DNA from 3 places in the Staphylococcus piscifermentans genome. Region 2 is predicted to be linked to each of the others. Evidence: predicted binding sites of a transcription regulator. Region 2 holds the regulator's gene; each other region holds the start of a gene.
What was found. Region 2 encodes Rex, which represses fermentation and respiration genes when NADH is low (regulators of the CRP and FNR family bind a similar motif). Its sites were predicted from a motif close to TTGTGAAATATTTCACAA; they were not measured.

Region 1 (3,295 bases), 250 kb from region 2:
ATTGGATTGCAGCACGTACAAGACGTTCTGTACCTTCTTTAGAAACTGGTTTCACACCGATACCTGAAGTTTCAGGGAAGCGGATGTTTGTTGCACCCATTTCTTCTTGTAAGAATTTAATTAATTTCTTAGCTTCTGGAGTGCCTTCTTTAAATTCGATACCTGCGTAGATATCTTCTGTATTTTCACGGAAAATAACCATATCAGTATCTTCTGGACGTTTAACAGGTGAAGGTACACCTTTGAACCAACGTACAGGACGTAAGCAAGTAAATAAATCTAATTCTTGACGTAACGCAACGTTCAATGAACGAATTCCGCCGCCGATTGGTGTTGTAAGTGGTCCTTTGATAGCGATTAAATACTCTCTGATTGCTTCAAGTGTTTCTTCAGGAAGCCATTTTCCAGTATTATCATACGCTTTTTGACCTGCTAAAATTTCTTTCCATTCGATTTTCTTTTCGCCATTATAAGCTTTTTCAACTGCAGCGTCTAAAACACGGCGAGATGCTCTCCAGATATCTGGGCCGATTCCATCACCAATGATGAATGGAATAATTGGATTATTCGGTACTAATAAACCGTCTTCTTGTTTAACAATTTTTTCTGGTGCCATTAATAATTCCTCCGTAACTTAATTAATAAGGTGTTTCAATTTCAGAATCAAAATTAATATATTCTATCTCTCTTCGATTGGAACATATTCACGATTTGTTTCACCAATATATTTCGCACGTGGTCTCATAATACGGTTATCTCTGTATTGTTCAAAGATATGTGCTAACCAACCTGAAGTACGGCTGACCGCAAAGATTGGAGTGAATAAATCATGTGGAATATCCATGCTATGATAAACAGTTGCACTATAGAAATCGACATTAGCAATAATACCAGTACGTTCTTTCATAATATCTTCGATTTTCACTGAGATATCATATAAGTGCTTTTGACCTGTTTCATCTGTAATTTTCTTACTCATTGTTTTCAAGTATTTCGCACGTGGATCGCCGTCTTTATAAACACGGTGACCGAAGCCCATAATTTTTTCTTTATTTGCGAATTTTTTGTCTAAATATGGTTCTACATCATCAACTGATTTGATTTCAGAAAGCATATTCATTACGCGTTCATTAGCGCCGCCATGTAAAGGCCCTTTCAATGAACCAACTGCAGCTACGATACCTGAGTACATATCTGATAATGAAGATACTGCACAACGTGCTGTAAATGCAGAAGCATTCAATTCGTGATCTGCATGCAATACTAAAGCTTTGTTAAATGCTTCTTCTTCGATATCAGTAGGTTCTTCCCCACGTAACATATACAAGAAGTTTGCTGCGTAGCTTAACCCTTCTTTAGGTTTAACTGGTTCTTTTCCTTCACGAACGCGTTGGAAAGAAGCTACTAACGAAGCCATTTTAGCTTGAATTCTAATTGCACGTTCTAATTTTTCTTCATCAGTTTCACCTTCTGCATTTTCATCGAAATGTGCAATGTATGAAACTGAAGTTCTTAATGCTGTCATCGGATGTACATTATCAGTAGCATAATCTTCAAAGTGTTCATATACTTTGTCATCTAATGTAGCATACTCGTATAACTTTCTTTTCAATTCATCTAACTCATCTTGCGTAGGAAGTCTATAGTTCCATAATAAAAAGATAATTTCTTCAAATGATGCGTTTTCTGCTAAATCATCGATGTCGTAACCGGCATATGTCAGTTGGCTATCGATAATTGAGCTCACTTTTGTTTCAGCTGCAATTACCCCTTCTAAACCTTTTTGCAATTCTGCCATATTAATTTCCCCTTTTCTATAACAAATTGAAATGGCTTTCATTTAGTATTATATCCAATTATCGCGATTTTGTGAACAATTAAGCAACTCTTATAAACATGTAAATCTACATACTTATCATGTGTTTATAGAAGAATCGTCTACTTATAGCCTTGCATCCATGCACTTATTACATTTTAATTGTTTTAAGTTCCTTAAAACATAGTTTTAGGATATGTCATTTTAAATATTTATCATTCATAATAACTATATTTCATTGCGAATTGCATGAAAATTTGTATTATTCTCAAAAAACATTTGTCATTACCTTCAAATATGTGCATAATATTGATGAGGTGCAAAAAGGGAGTTGTTTGTATATGGCAAATAATAATTTACAAAGAGAACTGAGCAATCGTCACATTCAACTGATTGCTATCGGCGGAGCAATCGGTACAGGGTTATTCTTAGGGGCTGGACAAACGATTGCTATGACAGGTCCTTCCATATTACTAACATACATTATCGTTGGATTAATGTTGTTTATGTTTATGAGAGGATTAGGAGAAATTTTAGTTTCAAATACTAATTTTAAGTCTTTCGCAGATGTTACAAATGAATATATCGGGCCTTTTGCAGGATTTGTAACAGGATGGACATATTGGTTCTGTTGGATTATCACAGGAATGGCCGAAGTTACAGCCGTTGCGAAATACGTAAGTTTCTGGTGGCCGGCCATACCTAACTGGGTAAGTGCACTATTTTGTGTACTATTACTGATGGTATTCAACTTATTCAGTGCTAAAATTTTCGGGGAATTAGAATTTTGGTTTGCAATTATCAAGGTTACCACTATTATTGTACTTATCGTTGTAGGTCTTGTCATGATTGTCATGGCCTATAAAACACAATTTGGACATGCTTCATTTACAAATTTATATGAACATGGCATTTTCCCTAAAGGAGCAACAGGATTCTTTATGTCCTTCCAAATGGCAGTATTCTCCTTTGTTGGTATAGAAATCATAGGTGTAACTGCTGGAGAAACTAAAGATCCTACTAAGACTATACCTAAAGCAATTAACAGTGTGCCTGTGCGTATTCTTTTATTCTACGTTGGTTCGTTAGCGGTTATTATGTCAATTATTCCTTGGAACAAAATGGATCCTTCAGAAAGTCCGTTTGTTCGCTTGTTTGCCTTAGTCGGCATTCCGTTTGCAGCTGGAATTATCAACTTTGTAGTATTAACTGCTGCTGCATCATCTTGTAACAGTGGAATATTCTCTAACAGTCGTATGTTATTTGGTTTAGCGAGACAAGAACAAGCACCACCGATTTTCAGATCTACAAATAAAAATGGTGTACCTCATATCGCAATTTTAGTTTCTTGTGCGCTATTATTAGTAGCTGCTTTACTTAACTATATCTTCCCAGATGCTACATTAGTATTTACTTATGTTACTACTGTTTCAACAGTATTATTCCTTGTAGTATGGGGATTAATTACTTACGCATATA
Region 2 (3,295 bases):
TTGTTATGCAGCGTACACGTTTCTGCTTAGCTGGAGGCTTCCGTGATATGTACGTTCAAAAAAATAATAAAATGTTTTATGCTTTATTGATAGCGATATCAGTTCAAGCAATCGGTTTACTTGTCTTTACAGCTATTATCGGCAAACCTTTAGATAACGGTACCTTTCCTATCGCAGGGACAATCGTCGGTTCATTTATCTTCGGTGTAGGGATTGTACTTGCTGGCGGTTGCGCTACTGGAACTTATTATAGAGCTGGCGAAGGATTAATCGGCAGCTGGCTGGCATTATTTTCATATGCTGTCTTTTCAGCAATTACTAAAGCTGGTGTGCTAAAACCAGTCATGGAAAAATTAAATTCTAAAACGAACGTGAATGCAGATATGTCTACAAGCACTGGTATTCCTGCTTGGATTTGGGTAATTGCAATCGTCGCTATAACTGGTTACCTGGTAGTCAGAACTTTACGTAAGCCTAAACCTAAAATTGCAGTTCCAAAATTAAAACAACGCTATACAGGCGGGCGTCACTTCTTCTTTGAGAAGAAATTCCATCCTTTCATTGCTGCCATTGCAGTCGGATTAATAGCTTTACTTGCATGGCCGATGAGTTACTCAACTGGACGTGAAGGCGGATTAGGTATTACAACACCTTCTTCTAACCTTGTACAATTTATTTTGTCAGGTAAAACTTCTTTCTTAGACTGGGGAGTGTTCTTAGTACTTGGTATTTTCATCGGCTCATATATCGCAGCCAAAGGATCCAGAGAATTCGCTTGGAGACTTCCAGATAAGAAAACATTGCGTAACAGCGTTATCGGCGGTGCCTTTATGGGATTCGGCGCTTCTGTAGCTGGCGGATGCTCAATCGGAAATGGTTTAGTAGCTACAGCAGCTCTATCATGGCAAGGCTGGATTGCTTTAGCTGCTATGATTTTGGGTACATGGTTTATGAGTTACTTCTTATTCGTCAAACCTATGAAGGCCGCACAAAAGTCTTCTCATCAAAATGCAGCACGTCCTGCAGCACAATCATAATTTGAAACTTATTAAGGAGTGTTTACATGTTATACGAACTCGGTACAGTAGGAATGGTTTGTCCTTTCCCGCTAATTGAAGCACAAAAGAAAATGGAAGAGTTGCAAATCGGTGATGAGTTGAAAATTGACTTCGACTGCACACAAGCAACAGAAGCGATTCCGAATTGGGCAGCTGAAAAGAATTATCCAGTAACCAATTATGAACAACTTGGAGATGCTTCTTGGACAATTACAGTTCAAAAAGCTTAAAAATTTATTAAAATAGAGAATGGATATCATTCCACACTCAAATAAAATGAGCTGGGACTTCGTATGAGGTCCCAGCTCTATTTTTAATAACAATAGCTTTGCCGAGGAGAATTGACCGAATAATTTTTGTTAACATTATTTCCGTCTCGATACTCCTCTTTTTTAGCTATTATTTCGTAAATTATTCATAAAGAACAACAAGGATTGTAATTCAATCCCTAAATCTATTTGATGAACTGATACATCATCTGGGACATCAATACGTACGGGTGTGAAATTCATGATTCCTTTGACATCACTCTGCACGAGTTGGTCAGCAGCCTCTTGTGCTGCGGGCCCTGGTGTTGTAAGTATGACGACATCCAAATCAGCCTTTTTCAAGACTTTTTGAAGATCTTGCATATCATTCACAATAACATTGCCGATTTGTTGGCCTATCACCTCATCACGAACATCAAATGCCTCAGTAATTAGCATTTCATCATGAATAGAGAAATTATATGAGAGCAAGGCCTTACCTAAGTTCCCTACTCCCACCAAACCAATTTTAATGGTGTCTCGCTCACTAATTTTACTCTTGAAAAATTCTAACAAACTTTCAACATTATAACCGTAACCTTTCTTACCTAGTTCTCCAAAGTAAGAAAAGTCTCTTCTGATCGAAGCAGAATCGATATCTAAGGCCTCGCTGATTGTCTTAGAATTAACACGGTCAATGCCTTTTTCATGAAGTTGATTGACAAGTCTGTAATAAAGCGGCAAACGTTTTAAAGTCGCACGAGGAATATTATTTTTTTGATTACTCATCTATGTTTACCCCCACATCTTTTGAACTATTTCTCAATTTTCCGAGGATACTGCCCAGAAATAGCTGTTCTTTAATACGTTCTCAACGGACAAATTGATATATGCAAATAGTTTTTGTTTTATATTGTTATTACATTAATCTTCCTAAACAAGAAGGAATAAAGCATTTTTATTAACTAAGTATACCTTATATACCTCCTAAAATAAATGACTGTAAAAGTAACTTTCTATGAACAATTTAATCAATAACCATATAAATTACAGTTAAATTTGTCACTTATTTTTCAGCAATGTAGTTATCATTATACGATTAAATATATAATTTGAACACATGATATCCTAAGAAATTTAATACAATTGAATATTCACTTTCGATTTCAATGCAAATACGTATTATTTTCCTATCCAGAAAATCAAGAAGATTTGATAGGCATATTCAAGTTTAGCACTTATAATGGAGAGTAAGTGATTAAAAGAGCCAAGAAAGGAGGACTACGAGATATTCTACATATACTTTATCTCGTAAATAATACGGCATGATATTACTACAGTTAAATGATGTCTCTAAATCTTTTGATGGAGAAGAAATCTTTAGTGATGTCCATTTCGAAGTGAAGAGTCATGAGAAAATCGGTATTGTCGGTCGCAATGGTGCCGGCAAATCTACCTTAATGAAAATCATTGCTGGTGTGGATAATTATGATGAAGGTCATATTTCAAAAATCAAAAATTTAAAAGTAGGTTATTTAACACAACAAATGACTTTAGATACAAATCATACTGTTTGGGAAGAAATGTCTAAACCATTTGCGAAACTTAAGCAAATGGAATCAGATATGCAAGCAGAAACAAATTGGTTAGCTGAACATGCGGATGCCTATGAAACTGAGACATTTAAAGAACATATGGCTAAATATGAATCCCTCTCTAACCAATTCGAACGCCTAGAGGGTTATCAATATGAAAGCAAGATCAAAACTGTGTTACACGGTTTAGATTTTACAGAAGAGGACTTCCATCGACCAGTCAATGACTTCAGCGGTGGGCAAAAAACACGTTTATCTTTAGCTCAAATGTTATTAAGTGAACCTGATTTATTATTACTAGATGAACCAACTAACCATTTAGATATGGAAACGACACAATGGTTAGAAGATTACTTAAATTACTTTAAAGGCGCTATCGTGATTATCAGTCACG
Region 3 (3,295 bases), 470 kb from region 2:
TTTCAAAGAAGTGAATAAGTCAGCAAAAGCATTTTTAGATACAGTTGAAACTAAATAAGTTGCTTTGTGAAAACAGTACGTCCTAGTTCGGCGTGCTGTTTTTATAATTGAAAAAGGAACCAAGAGGGAGTGCTAATTAAATTAGAAACTACATTCATGCACTAAAAAAGAGAAGGCTTGGGGAAACCTTCTCTCGCAGTTCAACAATATCAATTTTTATCAGGAGTTATGTCGGAACCTAAAGGGGAGGTGTCCGGCACTTTGTTGTTCTAGTATATTTAATAGGAGTGCATTTAATAGGATTGTTGTTAATGCTTGATTACTTACTTTGCCTACAATTATAAGGGGTAATCAATTCTTAATTCAGTGAATCCGATGTCGAATCCTCTAACATTCGAACTGTCTTCATGTGAATTAAGCATTAAAGTTCAAGATACAAATGTTTCAAAAATCAGTAGATTGTCACAAATTGTATTCAAGACTTGTTCTATCATGCAGACCCAAACAGGGATTTATTGGGAGTTGGTTGAAAACGGTTGGGGAGCCGGTTTCAATAACGAATGAGTCTGTTGTTTATTGAATGCTGTGAGCTTGGGGAAACTCACTGATGATTCATTGCTTGAATATAAAATTGTGCATGCACACTATATCTACGGGGGAGCTGACACAGTGTATTATCTTCTGAAAATCGAAAGTCACCTCCTGAAATATACTTGATGCTGTCTTATTACTACGTGGGGTAACGTAGTTTCAATAAGGGTCAGCGATACAGAGACTCCTACCACAGCATCTCTGTATCTGAATCTACTCTAAGTTGCAGAATCTAAGGTGATCTCGTTCACTGCTAAGCGTCTAGGTTAGAAAACTCATCGAATTGCCCAACCTTCGCTAAATGAAATAATTGAATAGATAGCGTTGCCAAAAGCGCATATCCATCAACTGTTCATTTCTCTACGTTCTCTTGAACAGCGAATCCGCTTACAACAACTTTGTTATCTATTTCACATATAACTCTAACAAAGAATGTGAGGAAAATCACTAAATATGGTATAAAATTATTTGCACATGTGACATCATTGTGAACCTGTTTAAATTTCTGTAATATTTAAAAATTACTGTTCTACCACAGCAATTTTTTTGACAGTGAAAAAATTGCAAAACATACAATGTGTTTGTAGCAAGAAAGCAAGGGTATTTCAGAAAGTGAAGCGAAAATTTTTTTGAAAAGAGAGGGAGCTAGCATGACTGTTAAAATTGAACGTATTTATGAAGATAAAGCACAAAATGATGGTGTGCGTGTACTTGTCGATCGCGTTTGGCCACGCGGCATATCTAAAGAAAATGCGAACTTAGATGAATGGATGAAGAATATCGGACCTAGCACAGAATTGCGTAAATGGTTTGGTCATGATCCTGATAAATTTGATGAATTTAAAAAGAAATACATTGATGAGTTGAAAAATAATAAAGAGCAACATGAAGAATTAAAAGTATTAGAAGGTATCATTAACGATGCGCGTAAAGATGTAGTGTTGTTATATTCGGCTAAAGATGAAGAACATAATCAAGCGGTAGTATTGCAAGAGTATTTAAAAGAACAAGGCTATAAATAATTAAAGAAGCGGTGCAAAAAAAGTTATTTCGTAGTCCCGCCTTGACAAAGTCTGCCAGTAGAATCTATAGAAGTTGAGACATAATTTTGTCTTAGCTTCTTATTTTTTGCAAATAAAACAAACTCTGTTCTAATACACTAGCTATCGTATAGTACAAATATATAATACAGTTTCACAACCTTGACACACCTTGTTTAATTCTTTCGGAAATTAAGTGATTTTTTTCACAAAAGCCCGTATACTCATTTGTGAAAACGGTAACAAGATTTAACACATCACATTAAATCCAATGGAGGGATTATTATGGTTGAAACAATGAAAGAGACAACGACGCCATGGGCAAGCTTTAAACGAGGTAAATGGGCTTCAGAAGTAGATGTGAGAAACTTTATTCAATTGAACTATACGTTGTATGACGGAGATTCATCATTCCTAGAATCACCTACACGGGCTACGAGTGATTTGTGGGATCAAGTAATGAATTTAACACGTGAAGAGCGTGAGCGAGGCGGCATGTGGGATATGGACACTAAAGTTGCTTCGACAATTTTATCGCATGATGCAGGTTATTTGAATGAAGAGTTAGAACAAATTGTGGGTGTTCAAACTGATAAACCATTCAAACGTTCTATGCAGCCATTCGGTGGTATTCGTATGGCGAAAGCAGCTTGTGAAGCTTATGGCTATCATTTAGATGAAGAAACAGAACGTATTTTTACAGATTTACGTAAAACACATAACCAAGGTGTCTTCGATGCCTATTCAAAAGAAATGCTGGCTTGTCGTAAAGCGGGTATTATTACTGGGCTGCCTGATGCTTATGGCCGTGGTCGTATTATCGGAGATTATCGTCGTGTGGCTTTGTATGGTATTGACTTTTTAATGGAAGAAAAGTTGAAAGACTTCAATAATATGTCGACTGAAATGGATGAAAGCACGATTCGTTTACGTGAAGAGTTATCTGAACAATACCGTGCTTTGAAAGAATTGAAAGTATTGGGCGAACGTTATGGATTCGATCTCAGCCGACCTGCAGAGAACTTTAAAGAAGCGGTACAATGGCTATACTTAGCTTATCTTGCTGCGATTAAGGAACAAAATGGTGCAGCAATGAGTTTAGGACGTACGTCTACTTTCTTAGATATTTATGCAGAACGTGATTTACAAGCGGGCGTCTTGACTGAACGCGAAGTACAAGAGATTGTCGACCACTTTATTATGAAACTACGCTTGGTTAAATTTGCGCGTACTCCTGATTATAATGAATTGTTCTCAGGTGATCCGACATGGGTAACTGAATCTATCGGCGGTGTAGGATTAGATGGTCGTGCAATGGTAACTAAGAACTCTTTCCGTTTCTTGCACACTTTAGATAACTTAGGACCTGCTCCAGAACCGAACTTAACTGTATTATGGTCCCAACGTTTACCTGAAAACTTTAAAGCATATTGTGCAGAAATGAGTATTAAATCAAGCTCTATCCAATATGAAAATGATGACTTGATGCGTGAGAGTTACGGCGACGATTACGGAATTGCCTGCTGCGTATCTGCAATGCGCATCGGCAAACAAATGCAGTTCTTTGGTGCACGTGCTAACTTAGCGAAAACATTGCTATATGCGATTAATGGTGGAAAAGATGAAAAATCTGGCATGCAAGTCGGCCCAGAATTTGTGCCGAT

Region 1: CKV71_RS06125 (citrate synthase) is a predicted target of Rex. The motif match lies at 1,868-1,885, and genes of this name have one in related genera.
Region 3: pflB (formate C-acetyltransferase) is a predicted target of Rex. The motif match lies at 1,826-1,843, and genes of this name have one in related genera.

Annotation. Positions count from the first base shown of each region.
Region 1 covers NZ_LT906447.1:1,319,976-1,323,270, reverse strand. Annotated here, with positions in the region: gene icd (NADP-dependent isocitrate dehydrogenase) at 1-616, opposite strand, end outside; gene CKV71_RS06125 (citrate synthase) at 680-1,798, opposite strand; gene CKV71_RS06120 (amino acid permease) at 2,158-3,295, shown strand, end outside.
Region 2 covers NZ_LT906447.1:1,069,441-1,072,735, reverse strand. Annotated here, with positions in the region: gene CKV71_RS04805 (YeeE/YedE family protein) at 1-1,037, shown strand, start outside; gene CKV71_RS04800 (sulfurtransferase TusA family protein) at 1,064-1,288, shown strand; gene CKV71_RS04795 (redox-sensing transcriptional repressor Rex) at 1,451-2,095, opposite strand; gene CKV71_RS04790 (ABC-F family ATP-binding cassette domain-containing protein) at 2,632-3,295, shown strand, end outside.
Region 3 covers NZ_LT906447.1:602,351-605,645, forward strand. Annotated here, with positions in the region: gene CKV71_RS02425 (epoxyqueuosine reductase QueH) at 1-58, shown strand, start outside; gene CKV71_RS02430 (DUF488 domain-containing protein) at 1,242-1,613, shown strand; gene pflB (formate C-acetyltransferase) at 1,917-3,295, shown strand, end outside.